DNA from 3 places in the Streptomyces sp. NPDC005820 genome. Region 1 is predicted to be linked to each of the others. Evidence: riboswitches for the same ligand, from Rfam matches in the RefSeq annotation. Region 1 holds a riboswitch; each other region holds the start of a gene.
What was found. Region 1 has a riboswitch for thiamine pyrophosphate ahead of thiC (phosphomethylpyrimidine synthase ThiC). Riboswitches for the same ligand answer to the same signal wherever they lie in the genome.
Positions count from the first base shown of each region.

Region 2: linked by a shared signal. The riboswitch ahead of thiO (glycine oxidase ThiO) and the one ahead of thiC (phosphomethylpyrimidine synthase ThiC) in region 1 are both predicted to bind thiamine pyrophosphate.
Region 3: linked by a shared signal. The riboswitch ahead of ABZ464_RS19155 (thiamine ABC transporter substrate-binding protein) and the one ahead of thiC (phosphomethylpyrimidine synthase ThiC) in region 1 are both predicted to bind thiamine pyrophosphate.

Region 1 is NZ_JBEXXE010000010.1:47,701-54,674, reverse strand. It holds gene ABZ464_RS14200 (SsgA family sporulation/cell division regulator) at 1-182, shown strand, start outside; gene ABZ464_RS14195 (YibE/F family protein) at 293-1,984, opposite strand; TPP riboswitch at 2,056-2,244, shown strand; gene thiC (phosphomethylpyrimidine synthase ThiC) at 2,237-4,063, shown strand; gene ABZ464_RS14185 (sigma-70 family RNA polymerase sigma factor) at 4,142-5,023, opposite strand; gene ABZ464_RS14180 (carboxymuconolactone decarboxylase family protein) at 5,106-5,555, shown strand; gene ABZ464_RS14175 (VOC family protein) at 5,571-5,978, opposite strand; gene ABZ464_RS14170 (VWA domain-containing protein) at 6,118-6,974, shown strand, end outside.
Region 2 is NZ_JBEXXE010000001.1:228,073-235,046, forward strand. It holds gene metF (methylenetetrahydrofolate reductase [NAD(P)H]) at 1-797, opposite strand, end outside; gene thiE (thiamine phosphate synthase) at 949-1,596, opposite strand; gene ABZ464_RS01030 (Rv2175c family DNA-binding protein) at 1,629-1,994, opposite strand; gene ABZ464_RS01035 (FAD-dependent oxidoreductase) at 2,115-3,308, opposite strand; gene ABZ464_RS01040 (hypothetical protein) at 3,386-3,736, opposite strand; TPP riboswitch at 3,814-3,926, shown strand; gene thiO (glycine oxidase ThiO) at 3,924-5,090, shown strand; gene thiS (sulfur carrier protein ThiS) at 5,099-5,299, shown strand; gene ABZ464_RS01055 (thiazole synthase) at 5,305-6,099, shown strand; gene pknB (Stk1 family PASTA domain-containing Ser/Thr kinase) at 6,306-6,974, shown strand, end outside.
Region 3 is NZ_JBEXXE010000014.1:144,410-151,383, forward strand. It holds gene ABZ464_RS19145 (ABC transporter ATP-binding protein) at 1-893, opposite strand, end outside; gene ABZ464_RS19150 (iron ABC transporter permease) at 893-2,566, opposite strand; gene ABZ464_RS19155 (thiamine ABC transporter substrate-binding protein) at 2,542-3,624, opposite strand; TPP riboswitch at 3,696-3,803, opposite strand; gene rlmN (23S rRNA (adenine(2503)-C(2))-methyltransferase RlmN) at 3,826-4,932, opposite strand; partial or broken gene ABZ464_RS19165 (DUF4265 domain-containing protein) at 5,070-5,303, opposite strand; gene ABZ464_RS19170 (SRPBCC family protein) at 5,432-5,881, opposite strand; gene ABZ464_RS19175 (phosphatidate cytidylyltransferase) at 6,038-6,974, opposite strand, start outside.

The DNA of each region.
Region 1 (6,974 bases):
TCCGGCTTCAGGTGGGAGGTGACCAGGCGCTGTTCCGGTCCTCGGCGGCTCCGCTGGTGGCCTTCCTGGACCGCACCGACAAGCTGGTCCCGCTGGGCCAGGAGGGTGCGCTCGCCGACTTCGACGCCCATCTCGACGAGGCGCTGGACCGGATCCTCGCGGAGGAGCAGAGCACCGGCTGACAGGCCGACGGCCGGCACTGGCGGAACGCTTCGCCAGGGGGGTGGGGCCGCGCAGGAACGCTTCTTCTTTCAGGGGTGCGGGCGCTTCTCCGGCGCCCGCACCCCTGTCGTCAGTGCTTGCGCCGTCTCCCCCGGCCGCCGCGGGGCTGGGCGGGGCCTGCCGCCGGCGCGCCTGCCGGAGCCATTTCGGGCGCCGGTGCGGCCGCGGCCGCCGTGCCCGGTTCCGGGCGGTCGGCCGCGACCACGAGAGCCGCGAGGGCGGTGGTGACCGGCACCGACGCCACCAGGCCGATGGAGCCCACGAGAGTGCGCACGATCTCCTCGGCCACCAGCTCGCTGTTGGCGACCGTGCCGACGCTGCTCTGCGCGATCGAGAAGAGCAGCAGCAACGGCAGGGCGGCACCGGCGTAGGCGAGGACGAGTGTGTTGACCACGGACGCGATGTGGTCGCGGCCGATCCGGATGCCGGCCCGGTACAGCCCGCGCCAGCCCATCGCCGGGTTGGCCTCGTGCAGCTCCCAGACCGCGGACGTCTGGGTGACCGTCACGTCGTCGAGGACACCGAGCGAGCCGATGATGATGCCGGCGAGCAGCAGACCGCTCATGTCGATCGACGGGTACAGCCCGTGGATCAGACCGGTGTTGTCGTCCGTGTTGCCGGTGAGCGCGGCCCAGTCGATGAACCAGGAGCCGAGGAAGCCGATCAGCATCAGCGAGATGAGGGTGCCGAGCACGGCGACGGACGTACGGGCCGACAGGCCGTGGCACAGATACAGGGCGATCAGCATGATGGCGCTGGACCCCACCACGGCCACGAGCAGCGGGTTCGATCCCTGGAGGATCGCGGGCAGGATGAAGAAGTTCAGGATCATGAAGCTCACGGCGAGCGCCACCAGCGCCATGACACCGCGCAGCCGCCCGACGACCACGACGGCGACCGCGAAGATGACGGCCAGCACCGTCATCGGGATCCGGCGGTTCACATCGGTGACCGAGTACTGCAGGTCCTTCGGCGCCGAGGGTTCGTAGGCGACCACGACCTTCTCGCCCTGCTCCAACTGCCGTGACTGGTCCGGCTGGACGATCTCGGTGAACGTACGGCCCTGGTCGTCGCCGGTGTCCACGCGGATCGTGGCCTTCTTGCAGGTGCCGTTCGCCTGCTGCACGGCGGAGGAGCCCTCGGCGGTGGAGGTGTCGCCGGTCGGGGTGCCACCGGAGGCGTTCACCGACTGACAGCTCACCTTGACGACCTTGGTCACCGTGGCGTGCTGTGTCTGCCGGTCGAAGCCGACGCCGGTGCGCTGGTGCGCCGGGGCGCCGCCGGGCCACAGCACCACGAGCCCGACCAGCACCGCCGCACCGAAGGGGATGAGGATGGCGGCGATCACCTTGCGCAGATGCCGGGAGACGGGGGCGGCCGGACCGTGGCTGTGGCTGTGCCCATGCCCGTGTCCGTGCCCGCCTCCGGAACCGGATCCCTGTCCATGGCCCGGAGCGTGCGCAGCACCATGGCCGTGCTCGTGCTCGTGCTCGTGCCCGGGGTGCCCGGGGTGATTGGGGTGCCCGGGGTGATTGGGGTGCCCGGCGTGCCCGGAGTGGGGATCCTGGTGCTGCCGCCGGCCACGCTCGGCCTCGTGACCGCGGTCGAACCCACCGGGGAATCCGAAGTCGCGGTCGTCCTCGGGTCCTTGTACGGGCCTGCCCTGCGGAGCGTTCGCAGGTCCCGGACCAGGGCCGCCACCGGCGCCGGGCCTGCGAGGCGGCTCGCCGGGCGGATACGGGGGCTGGTGTGTCGTGGTCACCGCCCGATCATCGCAAGAACGGCAGAGGCCCACTGTTCACCGCGCCACAAATGACGCTAGCGTGGAGCCACCTTTGCACACGCGGGAGCTCGGAGCACCGGGCTGAGAGGGCGCTGACCTCCGTCTTCGCGATGTTTCACGTGGAACGTCACCAGAGCGAGTGATGTTTCACATGAAACGTCGGCAGACGGTAGCCGCTGCGTCGACCGCCGAACCTGTTACCGGGTAATGCCGGCGTAGGGAGTAGGTCTCATGACCAACAAGGACGCACGCACGCCTGCCTTCACGCAGAACGCGGCCGATACAGACGCGGCCGACGTGACCAGCGAGAAGAGCGGGACGTCCATCGGCTGGCACAAGGGCTACATCGAGGGCGCTCGCCCCGACCTGCGTGTGCCGGTCCGCCAGGTGCACCTCACCAACGGGCAGTCGGTCACGCTGTACGACACCTCCGGGCCGTACACCGATCCGCTCGCCGACACCGATGTACGCAGGGGCCTGGCGCCGCTGCGTGAGAACTGGATCATCGCCCGCGGTGACACGGAGGAGTACGCGGGCCGTCCGGTCCGTCCCGAGGACGACGGCATCAAGCACACCTCGCCGCGCGGCGGGCTGCGCAATCTCGACGCGGTGTTCCCGGGCCGTCCGCGACTGCCCCGCCGGAGTCGGGACGGCAAGGCGGTCACCCAGCTCGCGTATGCCCGCAGGGGCGAGATCACCCCCGAGATGGAGTTCGTGGCCCTCAGGGAGAACGTTTCTCCGGAGGTGGTGCGCGAGGAGATCGCGGCGGGGCGCGCGGTGTTGCCGGCCAACGTCAACCACCCGGAGATCGAGCCGATGATCATCGGTAAGAGGTTCCTGGTGAAGGTCAACGCCAACATCGGCAACTCGGCGGTGACGTCCTCCATCGAGGAGGAGGTCGAGAAGATGACCTGGGCGACCCGTTGGGGCGCCGACACGGTCATGGACCTCTCCACCGGCCGCAACATCCACACCACCCGTGAGTGGGTGCTGCGCAACTCCCCCGTCCCCATCGGCACGGTGCCGCTGTACCAGGCGCTGGAGAAGGTCGACGGCAGGGCCGAGGAACTGACCTGGGAGATCTACAAGGACACCGTCGTCGAGCAGGCCGAGCAGGGCGTGGACTACATGACGGTCCACGCGGGCGTGCGCCTCGCGTACGTCCCGCTCACCGCGAACCGCAAGACCGGCATCGTCTCGCGCGGCGGCTCGATCATGGCGGCCTGGTGCCTGGCGCACCACAAGGAGTCCTTCCTGTACGAGAACTTCGAGGAACTCTGCGAGATCCTCGCCGCCTACGACGTCACGTACTCGCTGGGCGACGGCCTGCGGCCCGGCTCCATCGCGGACGCCAACGACGAGGCGCAGTTCGCGGAGTTGCGCACGCTCGGGGAACTCAACACGATCGCCAAGCGTTTCCACGTACAGACCATGATCGAGGGCCCGGGACATGTCCCGATGCACAAGATCAAGGAGAACATCGACCTTCAGCAGGAGATCTGCGATGAAGCTCCGTTCTATACGCTCGGGCCGCTGACCACGGACGTCGCTCCGGCGTACGACCACATCACCTCCGGCATCGGCGCCGCGATGATCGCCTGGTGGGGCACGGCGATGCTCTGCTACGTCACGCCCAAGGAGCATCTGGGCCTGCCCAACCGCGACGACGTCAAGACCGGCGTCATCACCTACAAGATCGCCGCGCACGCGGCCGACCTCGCCAAGGGCCACCCCGGAGCCCAGGAGTGGGACGACGCGCTGTCCGACGCCCGCTTCGAGTTCCGCTGGGAGGACCAGTTCAATCTGGCCCTCGACCCGGACACGGCCCGTGAGTTCCACGACGAGACCCTCCCGGCCGAGCCGGCCAAGACGGCCCACTTCTGCTCGATGTGCGGTCCTAAGTTCTGCTCGATGAAGATCAGCCAGAGCATCACGGAGCGGTTCGGCGGTGCGGTGGCCGAGGGGGCGACCTCCGAGGAGATCGCTGAGGGCATGCTGCAGAAGTCGAAGGAGTTCGCGGCGAGCGGCAACCGGGTGTACCTGCCACTGGCGGAATAGTCCGGGTGGCCCCGCAGAACAGCCCGCGCCTCATGGCGGAGTCGCGGGCCGTCCTGCTCCGCTCGGGAGGCGTGAGCTTCACGCCGGTTCCGGCAGGTCCATCAGCGCGAGCCCGGCCGGGTCGACCACGATCGTGATGTCGGTGATCCGGCCGTCGGCGACGGTGAACGCGACGACCGAGAGCGGGGTGCCGTCCTCGCGCCAGGAGATGATCCCGGGGAGGCCGTTGACCAGCGCCTTCCGACCCTGTGCGGCCGCGCCCGCGGACAGTCGTGCGCCGGCGGCTACCTTCGTGGCGCCGAGGGTGACGACAACGCCGGACGGGGTCTCGACGGTCAGCCTCACCTCGGGGTCGAGCACCCGCAGCAGCCCCTCGAAGTCGCCATGGCGAGCCGCCGCCAGGAAGGCCTGGACCACGTCTCGCTGTTCCCGGCCGACGGCGGCCGGACGCTCCTGCGCCCGTACCTTCCTGCGGGCGCGGCTGGCGAGCATCTTGGCGGCGGCGGTGGACTTGCCGAGGATCTGGCCGATCTCGTCGAACGGCACCGCGAACAGGTCGTGCAGCACGAACGCCAGCCGCTCGCTCGGCCCGAGCGACTCCAGGACGACGAGCAAGGCGAGCCCGACCGAGTCGGCGAGCGCCACGTCCTCCTCGGGAGCCGGACCGTCGTCGAGCGTCACGACGAACTCGGACAGACGGTCGTCGTCGTACGACGCCTCGGGGCGCGACCGGCGCGAGCGCAGGACGTCGAGGCTGATCCGGCCGACCGTCGTGGTCAGCCAGCCGGCCAGGTTGTGGATGGTCGCCGCGTCCTGGCGGGAGAGGCGCAGCCAGGCCTCCTGGACCACGTCCTCGGCGTCGGCGTGCGATCCGAGCATGCGGTGAGCGACCGCGCGCAGCCGGTCTCGCTGGGCCTCGAACGCCTCGGCCGTCGGGTCCGCCGGGCTGATGTCGGACATGTGGTTACCTTCCTCGGATCCGCTCCGTCACAGGGATGACGGGCCCGGAGGGGCTCGGGTAACCGATGAGGGAGACACACCGATGGAAGCACGCGTGAACGGCACGGCGAACCCCGATGTGATCACAGCGATCCAGCACCTCTACAAGGCGATTCACGCCGGTGGCGTCGACCGGCGTCTGCTGTCGCTGGTCCATCTGCGCGCCAGTCAGATCAACGGCTGCAGCCCGTGCGTCTTCGCCACGATCGAGTCGGCGCGGAAGGCCGGTGAGACGGACGAGCGGCTGCACCACGTGGTCGCGTGGCGCGAGACGCCCTTCTACACGGAGGAGGAGCGGGCGGCCCTGGCCCTGACCGAGGCCGCCACCCGGCTCCAGGACGGCGCACCGGGCGTGACCGACGAGATCTGGGACGACGCCGCCGACCACTTCAGCGAGGATCAGCTGAACGCGATCATCCTGGAGATCGCGATGACCAACTTCTTCAACCGCATCAACCGTACGATCCGGGAGCAGGCCGGCAAGACCTGGTGAGCCGGGCACTCCCGGTCAGGACGGGGCGGCGTCCTGTGGGTACCAGCGGAGTTCCACGGTGTTGCCGTCCGGGTCCGCGATGTAGACCGAGGTGGCGACGCCGCGCGCGCCGAAGCGTTGTGCCGGGCCCTCGAGGACGGTGAAGGCTTCCGAGGCGATGAACTCCTCCCAGTCCAGGGGGTCGACGGTGAGACATATGTGGTCGACGTTCGACTCGCCGCGGGGCCGGTCGACCAGGTCGACGATGGTCTCGGGGGTGATCCGCACCGACGGGAAGGGGACCTCGCCGGCCCGCCACTCGGCGACGCGGACCGGTTCCAGGCCGAGGCGTCCGGCGTAGAAGTCGAGGGCCCTCTCGACATCGCCGACATTGAGGACCAGGTGGTCGAAGGCCTTCACGCGCAGAGAGGTCATGGAGGTCATACGGGTCATGGGGGCTTCCTCGGTTGTCGGGCGGACGGGCGGATGGGTGGGCGTGCGGGCAGGCGTGCGGGCGGTGGACTCCTCTCACGATCCGCCGACCCGGATCCGTCATCAAGGGCGTCGGTGCTTGACTGAGTCCATGAACGCGCGATCCATGAGCAAGGGCGCGAACGTGCCGGTCGACTCTTCCGCCGTCCGGGCGGAGCTCAGCTGGTCCGAGGGGACCGGAGGGCCGGACATCGACGCCTCCGCACTGCTGCTGACCGCCGCCGGACGCGTCCGGGACGACGGTGACTTCGTCTTCTACAACCAGCCGCGACACACGTCCGGCGCCGTCACCCACCTCGGCAAGCAACGGGCCGACGGGGTCATGACCGACACGGTCCAGGTGGACTTCGGCTCGCTGGAGAGCGCCGTCACGCGGGTGGTGCTGGGCGCGTCGGCCGACGGCGGCACCTTCGGGCAGGTGGCCGGACTCACGCTCCGGCTGCTCGGCCCGGACGGCCGTGCCGAACTGGCGCGCTTCGAGATGCGGGCCGACACGGAGACCGCGTTCCTCTGCGGCGAGCTGTATCTGCGCGAGGGGCGCTGGAAGTTCCGCGCCATCGGCCAGGGGTACGCCTCCGGACTCGCCGGACTGGCCACCGATTTCGGCATCACGGTCGACGAGGAGCCGCCGCCCACCCGGACCGCTTCGCCGGCCCCCGCCCCGACGGCTCCGCCGGCCGCCACCCGGACCGCTCCGCCGGCCCCCGCCCCGACGGCTCCGCCGGCCGCCACCCGGACCGCTCCGCCGGCCCCCGCCCCGACGGCTCCGCCGGCCCCCGCCCGGACTGCTCCGTCGGTCCCCGCCCCGACGGCTTCGCCGGTCCCCGCCCGGACTGCTCCGTCGGTCCCCGCCCCGCCGACCTCGGCGCCGCCCACGCCCACCCCACCCGTCACAGCCGCCCCCCGCCTGGTCAAGGGCGAGGAGCAGCTCCCCGTGGACATGCGCAA
Region 2 (6,974 bases), on a different contig from region 1:
GCGAAGTCGATGCCAATGGAGCGTACAGCGGCCGGATCCTCTTTGGCTGTGAGGATCCGCTCTTTCAGGACGTCCGGGAAGTGCGCGTTGCTGAGCTTGGGCAGCCTCTCCAGCATCTTCACACTGGTCACCGGCAGGACTTCCGGGATGACCGGGGTCTCGCAGCCGGCCGCCGCGACCCGGTCGCGCAGCCGCAGGTACGACTCGGGCTGGAAGAACATCTGCGTGATGGCGTAGTCGGCGCCCGCCCGGCACTTGTCGACGAAGTGCGCGACGTCGGTGTCCCGGTCCCCGGAGCGGGGGTGCATCTCCGGGAAGGCGGCGACGCCGACGCAGAAGTCGCCCGACTCCTTGATGAGCCGGACGAGCTCGGCTGCGTAGGTGAGGCCTCGGGGATGCGGCACCCAGTCGCCCATCGGGTCGCCGGGCGGGTCGCCCCGCACGGCGAGCATGTTGCGGATCCCGGCGTCGGCGTACTGGCCGATGATGTTGCGCAGTTCGACGACGGAGTGGTCGACGGCGGTGAGGTGCGCCACCGGGGTGAGGGTGGTGTCGACGACGATCTGCTGCGTCTCCTTGACCGTGGTGGCCCGGGTGGAGCCGCCGGCGCCGTACGTCACCGAGACGAAGTCGGGAGTGACCGCCTCAACCCTCCGCAAGGCGTTCCAAAGACTCCGCTCACCCTTGGGTGTCTTCGGCGCGGTGAACTCGAACGAGTACGTCGTCTTGCCGGTCGCCAGGATGTCACGCACGGTGCGTGCGCGGTCCGTCCTGGTGGATGCGGTTCCGAGGGCCATACCCGCAGGTTAACCAGGGGCCGACGGTCACCCAACCGGATGCCGGATATTTGCCCGAATTGTCGGCCCATTGTCCACCCATTGGACAGACATCCGGGCAGACATGCGGGCAGACATGCGGGCTGACGTGGCGGACATCCGGGCAGGCGTCCTACAGCTGGCGCAGTCGCTTCGCGAACTCCGCCGCCGCCGCGCCCGGATCGGCCGCCTCGGTGATCGCCCGGACGACCACGACCCGGCGGGCCCCGGCGTCCAGCACCTCGTCGAGGGTGCCGAGGTCGATGCCGCCGATCGCGAACCAGGGACGGTCGGTGCCGAGGGCGGCGGTGTGCCGGACCAGACCGAGACCGGGGGCGGGCCGGCCGGGCTTGGTGGGCGTGGGCCAGCAGGGGCCGGTGCAGAAGTAGTCCACGCCCTCCTGGACGGCGGCGGCCTCCGCCTCCGCCTCGGAGTGGGTGGAGCGGCCGATGAGGACGTCGTCGCCGAGGATCGCGCGGGCCGCCGGGACCGGCAGGTCGCCCTGGCCGAGGTGGAGGACGTCGGCGCGGGCCGCGTGGGCGACATCGGCCCGGTCGTTGACCGCGAGGAGCTTGCCGTGCCGGGCGCAGGCCTCGGCGAACACCGCCAGATGCTCCAGCTCCTCAGCGGCCTCCATGCCCTTGTCGCGCAGCTGCACGATGTCGACACCGCCCGCCAGGACCGCGTCCAGGAACTCCGGCAGGTCACCCTGGCGGGTGCGGGCGTCCGTGCACAGATAGAGGCGGGCGTCGGCCAGGCGGGCGCGAGCGGTGTCGGTCATCGGTGTCCCCCGTGGTGTCGGTACCGGCTGTCTCAGACGGCGAGCGCCTGAGCGCGGCGCTTCACCTCCGTGCCGCGATTCTCGCTGAGGGCCTGGGCGGGGGTGCCCGGCAGGCTGTCGTCGGGCGTGAAGAGCCACTCCAGCATCTCTTCGTCCGTGAAGCCGTCGTCCCGCAGGAGCGTCAGGGTGCCGGAGAGGCCCTTGACGACCTTGTCGCCGTCGATGAAGGCGGCGGGGATGTGCAGCGCGCGGTTCTCACCGCGGCGTACGGCGATGAGCTGGCCCTCCTTGATCAGCTGCCGGACGCGGATCACGTCGACATCGAGCATCTCCGCGATGTCGGGCACGGTCAGCCAGGCGGGGACGAGAGCATCGGTCTTTGCGTCAATCTCGGTCACGGGGTCAAGGGTAGGCGCATCTTCGGGTGGGCCGCGATGGGTGCGTGGTCGGGTGCGTGGTCGGGTGCGGCTGCGTGGGGGCTGGTCGCGCAGTTCCCCGCGCCCCTGGGGGGTTGCCCCTTACGTGGGTCGAACAGTCGCGTTCTTCAAGGGGCGGGTCGGGTCCGTCAGGGCCTGTTCGTCCATGCGGGTTCCTGCCTCGATCAGGCGTCTGCCCTGGGCCAGGTCGCGGGGGCGGCCCACTGCCAGGAGGGCGACCAGGTGGTCGTCGCGCAGCCAGCAGACGCTCCAGGCCGGGCCCGTCGGGTCGCCGCGCCAGATCAGCCGGTCGGCCGCGGTGTGGTGGCCCGCGTACTGGACGAAGCGGCCGAACTGTTCGGACCAGAAGTACGGCACCGGGTCGTACACGGCGTCGGCCTCGCCGAGGATGTTCGCGGCGACCGTGCGGGGGCCCTGGAGGGCGTTGTCCCAGTGGTGGACGAGGAGGCGTTCGCCGTAGCGCGCCGAGGGGAAGGAGGCGCAGTCGCCGACCGCGTAGACGTCCGGGACGTTGGTGCGCAGCCGGTCGTCGGCCAGGACCTCGTGGTGGGGGCCGAGGGCGACGCCGGAGCCGGCCAGCCAGGCGGTGGCGGGGCGGGCGCCGATGCCGACGACGACGGCGCCCGCGGGCAGCCGGGAGCCGTCGTCGAGGACGACCGCGCCGGGCTCGACGCGGGCCACGCGCGCGTGGGTGCGCAGGTCGGTGCCGCTGTCGGCGTACCAGGCGGTCATCGGGGCGGCGACCTCGGCCGGCAGGGCGCCGGCGAGGGGCCGGTCGGCGGCCTCCACGACGGTGACCGCGCAGCCGGCCTCGCGGGCGGCGGTGGCGAACTCGGCGCCGATCCAGCCGGCGCCGACGACCACGACGTCGTGCTGCCGGGCGAGGACGGGCCGCAGCCGTTCGGCGTCGTCGAGGGTGCGCAGCAGATGGACGCCCGGCACCCCTTCGGCGCCCGGCAGCCGGACCGGTTCGGCGCCGGTGGCGAGGACGAGGACGTCGTACGGGACGGGCCCGGCCTCGGTGTCCACCTCGTGGTCGGCGGGGCGCAGGCCGAGCACCTCGCGGCCGAGCAGCAGGTCGACGCCGAGGCTGTCGAAGTCGACGTCGAAGGCGGAGCCCTCGGCCTTGCCGAGCAGGACGGCCTTGGACAGCGGTGGCCGGTCGTAGGGCTGGTGGGGCTCCGCGCCGATCAGCGTCACGGTCCCGTCGAAGCCCCGTTCGCGCAGGGCGACCGCGGTCTGCACCCCGGCCATGCCCGCGCCGACGACGACCACGCGCCGCCCCGCCGTCCTGTCCTCTTCCCGACTCAGCTCGCTCACCTGATCACCATAGACACCTGACGTTTTGTCAGTCAGCCTTCGTGCTCCGTGACCTGCTCCACAACGCTGGTGCCGCTGCCCTCCTGCGACTCCCAGGACCAGGTCTCCTCCAGCCGCACCCGCCCGTCCGGCAGGGCGAGGACCGTCGAGACGCAGTGCCCCGAGGAGGTCGTGCCGTCCCGCTTGAGCTGGACGTACCGGAATTCGAGCCGGTCCCCTTTACGGGTACCCACGAGATGGCCGCGTACGACGTCGCCGCCCGCGTAGTCCGCCCAGATCACGCCGTCCTGCTCGTGGTACGTGAAGCGGGTGCGGGTGCCGACCTGGCCCGGGGCCTGGTCGGCGACGGGGGCGAGGACGAGACCGTCGAGCGAGCGGGGCATGAGGAGGGGGCTCCCCTTTCCTGACGGGAGGCTCCCTTTACAGGGGCGCGGAAGCACGGGCTAGGGTGTGGCCAACGTAGAGCACTCGCGGGAGCCCGGACGCACCGGGCTGAGAGGGAGGCTGGCCGGCCTCCGACCGTACGAACCTGATCCGGGTCATGCCGGCGAAGGGAGGGGCTGGACGCCCATGTCGCGTACACGTACATCCGACGTCCTCGTCGTGGGGGGCGGAATCATCGGGCTGGTCACGGCGTGGCGGGCCGCGCAGCGCGGGTTCGCCACGACGGTGGTGGACCCCGAACCGGGCGGCGGGGCCGCGCGGGTGGCGGCCGGGATGCTGGCCGCCGTCACCGAACTCCACTACGGCGAACAGACCCTGCTGGGGCTCAACCTGGCCTCGGCCCGCCGGTACCCGGACTTCGCGGCCGAGCTGACCGAGGCGAGCGGGCTGGACCTCGGCTACCGCCGGTGCGGCACGCTCGCGGTGGCGCTGGACGCCGACGACCGCGCCCATCTGCGCGAACTGCACGCGTTGCAGGCGCAGTCGGGGCTGGAGTCGGAGTGGCTGACCGGGCGGGAGTGCCGACGTCTGGAGCCGATGCTCGCGCCCGGGGTGCGGGGCGGGCTGCGGGTGGACGGCGACCACCAGATCGATCCCCGGCGGCTCACCGACGCGCTGGTCGTGGCGTGCGAGCGGGCGGGGGTGGTCCTGCACCGCGCGTGGGCGGAGCGGCTGTCCGTCGTGGGCGGGCGGGCCGCGGGGGTCGTCACCGGGGACGGTACGGCCCTGGCGGCGGGGCAGGTGGTGCTCGCGGCGGGAAGCCTCAGCGGGCGGCTGGCAGGGGTCCCCGAGGACGTACTGCCGCCGGTGCGGCCGGTGAAGGGGCAGGTGGTGCGGCTGACGGTGCCGGCCGGGTACGCGCCGTTCCTCAGCCGTACGGTTCGGGCCGTCGTGCGCGGCGGCCAGGTGTATCTGGTGCCCCGGGAGAACGGCGAGCTGGTCGTGGGCGCCACGAGCGAGGAGTCGGGCTGGGACACGGCGGTGACGGCGGGCGGCGTGTACGAGTTGCTGCGCGACGCGCACGAACTGGTGCCCGGGATCACGGAACTGCCGCTCACGGAGACACGCGCGGGACTGCGGCCCGGCTCGCCCGACAACGCGCCGCTGCTCGGGCCGACCGCGCTGGAGGGGCTGCTGCTGGCCACCGGGCACTACCGCAACGGGGTGCTGCTGACGCCGGTGACCGGGGACGCGCTGGCGCATGCCCTGGCCACCGGGGAACTCCCCGACGAGGCCCGCCCCTTCACCCCCCGGCGCTTCGGCGCCGCCGCCCGCACGGAGCAGCTCGTATGACCATCTCGCTGAACATCTCGGTGAACGGGGAGCGGCAGGCCGTCGCTCCCGGTACGGCCCTCGACAGCGTCGTACGGTCCCTGACGGCGGCGCCCTCCGGGGTGGCGGCCGCGCTGAACGAGACGGTCGTCCCGCGCGCGGAGTGGTCCGTGACGGCGCTGTGCGAGGGCGACCGGGTGGAAGTCCTGACCGCCGTGCAGGGAGGGTGAGCGCCGTGGCCGACGATCCGTTCCTCCTCGGCGGTACGTCCCTCTCGTCCCGTTTGATCATGGGTACGGGGGGTGCGCCCAGCCTGGAGGTGCTGGAGCGGGCGCTGGTGGCGTCCGGGACCGAGCTGACGACGGTGGCGATGCGCAGGGTGGACCCCGGTGTACGGGGCTCCGTGCTGTCCGTGCTGGAGCGGCTCGGCATCCGGGTGCTGCCGAACACGGCGGGGTGCTTCACGGCCGGGGAGGCGGTGCTGACGGCTCGGCTGGCGCGGGAGGCGCTCGGGACGTCGCTGGTGAAGCTGGAGGTCATCGCCGACGAGCGGACGCTGCTGCCGGATCCGGTGGAGTTGCTGGACGCGGCGGAGACGCTGGTGGACGACGGGTTCACGGTGCTGCCGTACACGAACGACGATCCGGTGCTGGCGCGGAAGCTGGAGGACGCGGGGTGTGCGGCGGTGATGCCGCTGGGCTCTCCGATCGGCTCCGGGCTCGGGATCCGCAATCCGCACAACTTCCAGCTGATCGTGGAGCACGCGCGGGTGCCGGTGATTCTGGACGCGGGGGCCGGGACGGCGTCGGATGTGGCGCTGGCGATGGAGCTGGGGTGTGCGGGGGTGATGCTGGCGTCGGCGGTGACGCGGTCGCCGGATCCCGAGCGGATGGCGTCGGCGATGCGGGCCGGGGTCGAGGCGGGGCGGCTGGCCCGCCTGGCGGGGCGTATCCCCCGGCGCTATTTCGCGGAGGCGTCGTCGCCCGCTGAGGGCCTGGCCGCCCTGGACCCGGAACGCCCCGCCTTCTGACCCTTCCCCTCTCCCACCCACGCACCACCCGTTTCCAGTAGGCCGAGAGGTGGACCGACCCGCGGGGGCCGAACGCCGTCGGCGGCTTTCCCTTCCATGACCCCTTGTGTCCGTGGCTTCGCGTGCCGCGTCACAGGTCAGCTTCAGTCGTGCTCCGAATGGGTGGGTGTGGGTGGGGTGTCGGTGGTGGCTCGTAGACTCGCTGCGTGGACACGACCCTTCAGGACCCTCTGGTCGGGCAGGTGCTCGACGGGCGGTATCGCATCGACGCGCGGATCGCCGTGGGCGGCATGGCCACGGTCTACCGGGCCGTGGACACCCGCCTCGACCGTGTGCTCGCCCTCAAGGTGATGCATCCGGCGCTCGCGGCCGACGGGACGTTCGTCGAGCGGTTCATCCGGGAGGCCAAGTCCGTCGCGCGGCTCGCCCACCCCAATGTCGTGCAGGTGTTCGACCAGGGTGCGGACGGGTCGTATGTGTACCTCGCGATGGAGTACATCGCGGGCTGCACCCTGCGGGACGTGCTGCGCGAGCGCGGCGCGCTGCAGCCGAGGGCCGCGCTCGACATCCTGGAGCCGGTGCTCGCCGCGCTCGGCGCCGCGCACCGGGCCGGGTTCGTGCACCGCGACATGAAGCCCGAGAACGTGCTGATAGGGGACGACGGGCGGGTCAAGGTCGCGGACTTCGGGCTGGTGCGGTCCGTGGACACGGTGACGAGCACGACGGGGGCCGTCCTCGGGACCGTCGCCTATCTCGCGCCCGAGCAGATCGAGACGCCCGGCGCCGCCGACCCCCGGGTCGACGTGTACGCGTGCGGTGTCGTGCTCTTCGAGATGCTCACCGGCGAGAAGCCGCACGACGGCGAGTCCCCCGCG
Region 3 (6,974 bases), on a different contig from region 1:
ACATGCGTGCCCTTGAAGGTGCGGGCGGCGACCGTGCAGGGCAGGCCCTCGTCGGCGGGGACGAGGCGGACACCGGCGGGGCGGACGAGCAGCGTGCGCGGGCCCTGCGGGGAGCCCCCCGGCACCGGCACCTTGCCCCAGGGCGTGACCGCGACCTCGCCGGTGACGTTCGCCTCCACGACGTTCTCGAAGCCGAGGAACCGCGCGACGAACGCGTCCGCCGGCCGCTGCCACACCTCAAGGGGCGTACCGGACTGGGCGATCCGCCCGTCCCGCATCACCACCACCCGGTCGGCGAGCGCGAACGCCTCGCCCTGGTCGTGGGTGACCGCGAGGACCGTGGTGCCCAAACGATCGAAGAGTTCCCGGAGTTCCACCACCAGCCGCTCCCGCAGCGAGCGGTCCAGCTGGCCGAGCGGCTCGTCCAGCATCAGCAGCCGGGGGCGGGGCGCGAGGGCCCGGGCGAGCGCGACGCGCTGCTGTTCGCCGCCGGAGAGCGCGGCGACCGCCCGGCCGGCGGCACCCGGGAGTCCGACGAGGTCCAGCAACTCCCTTACCCGCTCGCCCTGTTCCTTCTTGGACGCGCCCCGCATGCGCAGCCCGAACGCCACATTGCCGCCGACGTCGCGCTGCGGGAACAGCTGATGGTCCTGGAACATCAGCCCCAGCTCCCGCTTGTGCGCGGGCACCCCCGTCTGGTCGCGCCCGTCGAGCAGCACCCGGCCGGAGTCGAGGGGCTGGAGCCCGGCGACCGCCCGCAGCAGCGTCGACTTGCCGCTCCCGCTCGGCCCGAGCACACACACCACCTCGTGCTCGCCGACCTCCAGATCCACGCCGTCGAGCACCGCCCTCCCGCCGAACCGCACGGTGGCGGCCTCAAGCCCCAGCAGCATCAGAACTCCCCCGTCCGGTCGGTCCGCAGCCGCTCCAGCACCAGCAGGGCCACCGCGCACACCAGCATCAGAATCGTCGACAGGGCCATCGCCTGCCCGTAGTTGAGCTCACCGGCCCGCCCCAGCAGCCGCGCCACCGCCACCGGCAGCGTCGGGTTGTCGGGCCGCGCGATGAACACGGTCGCCCCGAACTCCCCCAGCGACACCGCGAAGGCGAACCCGGCCGCCACCAGCAGCGCCCGCCGCACCATCGGCAGATCCACCTCCCGCCACACCCGCCACGGCGACGCCCCCAGCACCGACGCCGCCTCCCGCAGCCGCTGGTCCACCGCCCGCAGCACGGGCAGCATGGTCCGTACGACGAAGGGGACCCCGACCAGCGCCTGGGCGAGCGGGACCAGGATCCAACTGGCGCGCAGATCCAGCGGAGGCTCGTCCAGCGTGATCAGGAACCCGAAGCCGACGGTCACCGCCGACACGCCCAGCGGCAGCATCAGCAGCGCGTCGAAGCCCCGCACCAGGCGGCCCGCATCGCGCCGGGTGAGCGCCGCCGCGGCGAGCCCGCCGATCACCACCGCGATCGCGGTCGCGGCGACGGCGTACTCCAGCGAGTTGCCGATCGCCTCGATCGGCGGCACCAGGAAGACATTGCCGTCCTCACTGGTCAGCGCCCGGTAGTAGGCGAAGTCCGGTGCGTCGAGGGACCGTTGCACCAGCACGGCCAGCGGCAGCACGAGCAGCAGCGCGATGCTCACGAGCACCCCGCCCAGCAGCGCCCACTGCCCGGCCCCGCGCGGCCGTCGCGCGGTGAGGTTCGCGTCCACCAGCCGCAGCGCGGTCTCCCGCCGCCGTACGGTCCACGCGTGTACGGCGAGAATCGCGCCCACGGCTCCGAACTGCACGATCGTCAGGACGGCCGCCGTGGACAGGTCGAAGATCTCGGAGGTCTGCCGGTAGATCTCCACCTCCAGGGTGGAGAAGGTGGGCCCGCCGAGGATCTGGACCACCCCGAAGGAGGTGAAGGTGAAGAGGAAGACCATCAGCGCGGCGGCGGCCACGGCCGGTCCGAGGGCGGGCAGGGTCACCGTGCGCCAGGCCCGCAGCCGGGACGCGCCCAGCATCCGCGCGGCCTCCTCCTGCCGGGGGTCGAGCTGCGCCCAGAGCCCGCCGACGGTCCGTACGACGACGGCGTAGTTGAAGAAGACGTGCGCGAGCAGGATCGCCCACACGGTCGTGTCCAGCCGTACGCCCCACAGGTCGTCCAGCAGACCGCCGCGCCCGACGAGTGCGAGGAACGCGCTGCCGACGACGACCGTCGGCAGCACGAACGGCACCGTCACAACGGCCCGCAGCACCTGCTTGCCCGGGAAGTCCAGACGCGCGAAGACATACGCGCCCGGCAGCGCCACCAGCAGCGTGAGCACGGTGGAGGCGACGGCCTGCCAGGTGGTGAACCACAGGACGTGCCGGATGTCGGACTGGCCCAGGACGTCGACGACCCGCCCGAGCTGCCACGCCCCGTCGACCTTGAGCCCACGGGCGACGATCGCGGCGACGGGATAGGCGAAGAAGAGCCCGAAGAACGCGACGGGCAGGGCCATCAGGCCGAGCCGCGCCGCGCTCCCGGAAGGCCGTCCGGCCGCCTTGGTCACTTCAGTACGAGCGAGGTCCACGACTTGACCCACTGGTCGCGGTTCTCGGCGATCTTCGCCGGGTCCATGGTCTCGGGGTCCTTGGCGGCGGGCCCGTACTTCGTGAACTCGGCGGGCACGCTCGCGCCCTCGACCACCGGGTAGACGAACATGTTGAGCGGCATGTCCTCCTGGAACTCCTTGGAGATCAGGAAGTCGATGAGCGCCTTGCCGCCCGCGCTGTTCCTCGCGTTGCTCAGCAGCCCCGCGAACTCGATCTGCCGGAAGCAGGTCCCGTTCGCGACGCCGGTCGGGGCGGTGCTGGGCTTGGGGTCGCCGTAGATCACCTCGGCGGGCGGGGAGGAGGCGTACGACACGACGAGCGGCCGGTCGGCCCCCGCCTTCTTGCCGCCGGCGGAACCGGAGAACTCCTCGTTGTAGGCCTGCTCCCAGCCGTCGACCACCTTCACCCCGTTGGCCTTGAGCTTCTTCCAGTAGCCCGCCCACCCGTCGTCGCCGTACTGCGCGGCCGTGCCGAGCAGGAAGCCGAGGCCCGGGGAGGAGGTGGAGGCGTTCTCGGTGACGAGGAGGTTCTTGTACGCGGGCTTGATCAGATCGTCGTACGACGTCGGCAGAGCGAGCTTGTGGTCGGCGAAGTACTTCTTGTCGTAGTTGACGCAGATGTCGCCGTAGTCGATGGGCGTGACCCGGTGCTTACCGGCGTCCAGCTGGTACGCGCTGCCGACCTGGTCGAGCCCCTTGGCCTCGTACGACTGGAAGAGACCGTTGTCGAGGGCACGCGACAGCAGGGTGTTGTCGACGCCGAAGAAGACATCGCCCTGCGGGTTGTCCTTGGTCAGGATGGCCTTGTTGACGGCCTGGCCCGCGTCGCCGTCCGTGAGGACCTTGACCTTGTACCCGGACTGCTTCTCGAAGTCGGCGAGCACGCTCTTGGAGGCGGCCCATGAGTCATGGCTGACGAGGGTGACGGTCTTGGAGTCCGACGAACTCGACGAGCTCTTGGCGTCGGACGACCCGCATGCGGACAGCGTGACGAGGCCGAGGCCGACCGTCGCCGCCACGAAGGTCTTGATGTGCACTGGATGTCCTCCTGGGGTTGGCCAGGAAGAACGCGGCCCTGCCCGGGGGACGCCCGGACAGGGCACAACAGCTTGAGCGATGACCGAACTTCCTACCCAGAATGACCTGGGCGAGGTTCAGAGGGTCTGCGGCCCGATTGCCGCACTCTCAGCGCTGTGGCGCTCCCCTGTCGGAATATGAAGATATGACGTGGCCAGATTTTACCGCTCGGTGGCCGCAAGCTGACCACAGGCTCCGTCGATCTCCTGGCCACGGGTGTCCCGGACGGTGACGGGCACCCCGTGCGCCGCGATGGCCTCGACGAACGCCTTCTCGTCCTCGGGCCGGGAGGCCGTCCACTTCGAGCCCGGGGTCGGGTTCAGCGGGATGAGGTTGACATGCACGGGCTTGCCCCGGAGCAGCCGCCCGAGCCGGTCCCCACGCCAGGCCTGGTCGTTGATGTCACGGATCAGCGCGTACTCGATGGACAGCCGCCGTCCCGACTTCTCCACGTAGTCGAATCCGGCATCGAGCACCTCACGCACCTTCCAGCGCGTGTTCACGGGGACGAGGGTGTCGCGCAGCTCGTCGTCCGGCGCGTGCAGCGAGATCGCGAGCCGGCACTTGAAGCCCTCGTCGGCGAACCGGTGGATGGCGGGCACGAGCCCGACCGTCGAGACGGTGATCCCGCGCTGCGACAGCCCGAGGCCGTCCGGAGCGGGATCGGTGAGGGCCCGGATCGCGGTGACGACCCGCTTGTAGTTGGCGAGCGGCTCCCCCATCCCCATGAAGACGATGTTGGACAGCCGCGCCGGCCCGCCCGGGACGTCCCCGTCCCTGAGCGCCCGCATCCCGTCCACGATCTGGTGCACGATCTCGGCGGTGGACAGGTTCCGGTCCAGCCCGGCCTGCCCGGTCGCACAGAACGGGCAGTTCATCCCGCAGCCCGCCTGCGAGCTGATGCACATCGTGACCCGGTCCGGGTACCGCATCAGCACCGACTCGACGAGCGTGCCGTCGAACAGCCGCCACAGCGTCTTGCGGGTGGTGCCCGCGTCGGTCGACAGATGCCGTACGACGGTCATCAGCTCGGGCAGCAGCGCCTCCCGCAGCTTCTCCCGCGCACCGGCGGGGATGTCGGTCCACTCCGCCGGGTCGTGCGCGTACCGCGCGAAGTAGTGCTGCGAGAGCTGCTTGGCACGGAACGGCTTCTCACCGATCTCCGCGACGACGTCCTTCCGCTCCGCAGGCGAGAGATCGGCAAGATGCCGCGGCGGCTTCTTGGCTCCGCGCGGCGCGACAAAAGTGAGTTCTCCGGGCTTAGGCATGGCTGTACCAGTGTCGCAGATCGAATCGTGTGACCTGCGCCGCGTGCCGTGAGCGGTGGTCTCTGCAGGTCGTTGCCGGTCGCCGGGGTCCTTTATGCGCTCCACCACGCGTCGGTGCCGGTGCCGTGAGGGCCACCGATCGTGCGATTGCCCGCGGAACGGACCCGCCCGATGGCCCAGTGCGGCCCGTCGGTATCGGTCCGAAACTGGACGACGTCACCCTCGGCCACGCCGTTCTGGAGGAACGGAGCGTTCCGGATCCTGGCCGTGTCCGCACCGAGCCGCGTCGCCCACAGACCCTCCGTGTCCTGCTGGAGCCAGCCCTCACGCGGGACGAACCGGAACCAGACCTTGATCTCCGAGGGAGAGATTCCGGACTGAAGCTGCGGCCCGGCCGAAGTGCGAGCTCCCCTCGCAACAGGCCCCTGCCGGTGCCTTTCCACAGCCGGCAGGGTCCTGGCATTGCCGCGAGAGTGGCGGGGCATGTCAGGGACGCGCACTATGCCGTCCGGTGCTCCAGTCGGTCCTTCAGAAGTCGTTCGTTGAGCGGGAGCTCCTTGCGGACCTGAGGGCGGACGACCAGGGGAAGAAGGACCTTGCCGATGCCCTTGCCCTCGAAGTCGAGTTCCATGGTCACGCGGGAGCGGTCGCCGGCGCCGAGCGGGGTGATCTCGCCGTGGACATGGCCGCGGATCGGACCGTCGACGCCCTGCAGGCCCCAGGCGTGCGGAGGGTCGTACTCGGTGTACTCCATGGTCATCGGGATCTCCCGACGGCCTACGTGGCGGGTGATGCGCAGCCGGGAGCCGACCTGGACCGGGCCGGGGTCGAGCTGCTCGGCCGATACCGCGCTCGCCTGCCATTCGGGCAGATGGGACGGGTCGATGAGGTACGCCCACACATCGTCGGGGCTGCGGTCCACGTCGATCGATTCACGGAAGCCGGACATGATGCCCATCCCCTTTCATGACATTCCCGGGAAGAGGGATCTTTCGGGACTTCCAGGGGAAATCGTCCCACTCGGCCGGCCCTCGGGTAAAGGCGGCGGGCCCCCGTCCTGGTCGTTCAGGACGGGGGCCCGCGAGCTGCGCGCGTGGGTCGCCGGTCAGCCGGAGCCCACGAACAGCACGAGCAGCAGCCAGACGACCGGAGCCGTCGGGAGCAGGGAGTCCAGCCGGTCCATGATGCCGCCGTGGCCCGGCAGCAGCGTGCCCATGTCCTTGATGCCCAGGTCCCGCTTGATCATGGACTCGCCGAGGTCGCCGAGCGTGGCGCTGGCCGCGACCGCGAGGCCCAGCAGCAGACCCTGCCACCAGCTGCCGCCGTCGATCAGGAACTCCATGCACAGCGCGCCCACGACCATCGCGAACGACACCGCGCCCAGCAGTCCCTCACGGGTCTTGCCGGGGCTGATGCGCGGGGCCAGCTTGTGCTTGCCGAAGCGCCAGCCGACGGCGTACGCACCGGTGTCGCTGACGACCGTGAGGAGGAAGAACATCAGCACGCGCTGCGGACCGTCGTCCGCGGTGAGCATCAGGGCGACGAAGGTGGCCAGGAAGGGGACGTAGAACGCCGCGAAGACGCCGGCCGTGACGTCCTTGAGGTAGCCCTCGGGCGGTTCCGTCATCCGCCAGACCAGGACCGCCAGCGCGGTCAGGGCCATGGCGACCCAGGCCCCCTCGGGCCCCCGGACATATCCGGCGATGACCATCGCGGCGCCGCCGAGCGCGAGCGGCACGAGCGGCGCCTTGATCTGCTTGCGCTCCTGCAGCCTGCTGGTCAGTTCCCACAGACCCACGACGACGGCGACCGCTATGACGCCGACGAACACGGCCTTGACGATGAACAGCGACGCGACGATCACCGTACCGAGGCCGACCGCGACCCCTATGGCCGCGCCCAGGTCTCGGCCCGCGCTCTTCTTCTGCGGTGCGGGCGCGGGGTGCGGGGCGTCGGGCATGTGATCCGGATTCTGCGGCACCGCCGCGGGGGGCTGTGCCGACGGGGTCTCGTGGCGGAACGTCTCCGCACCGAAGGACGCC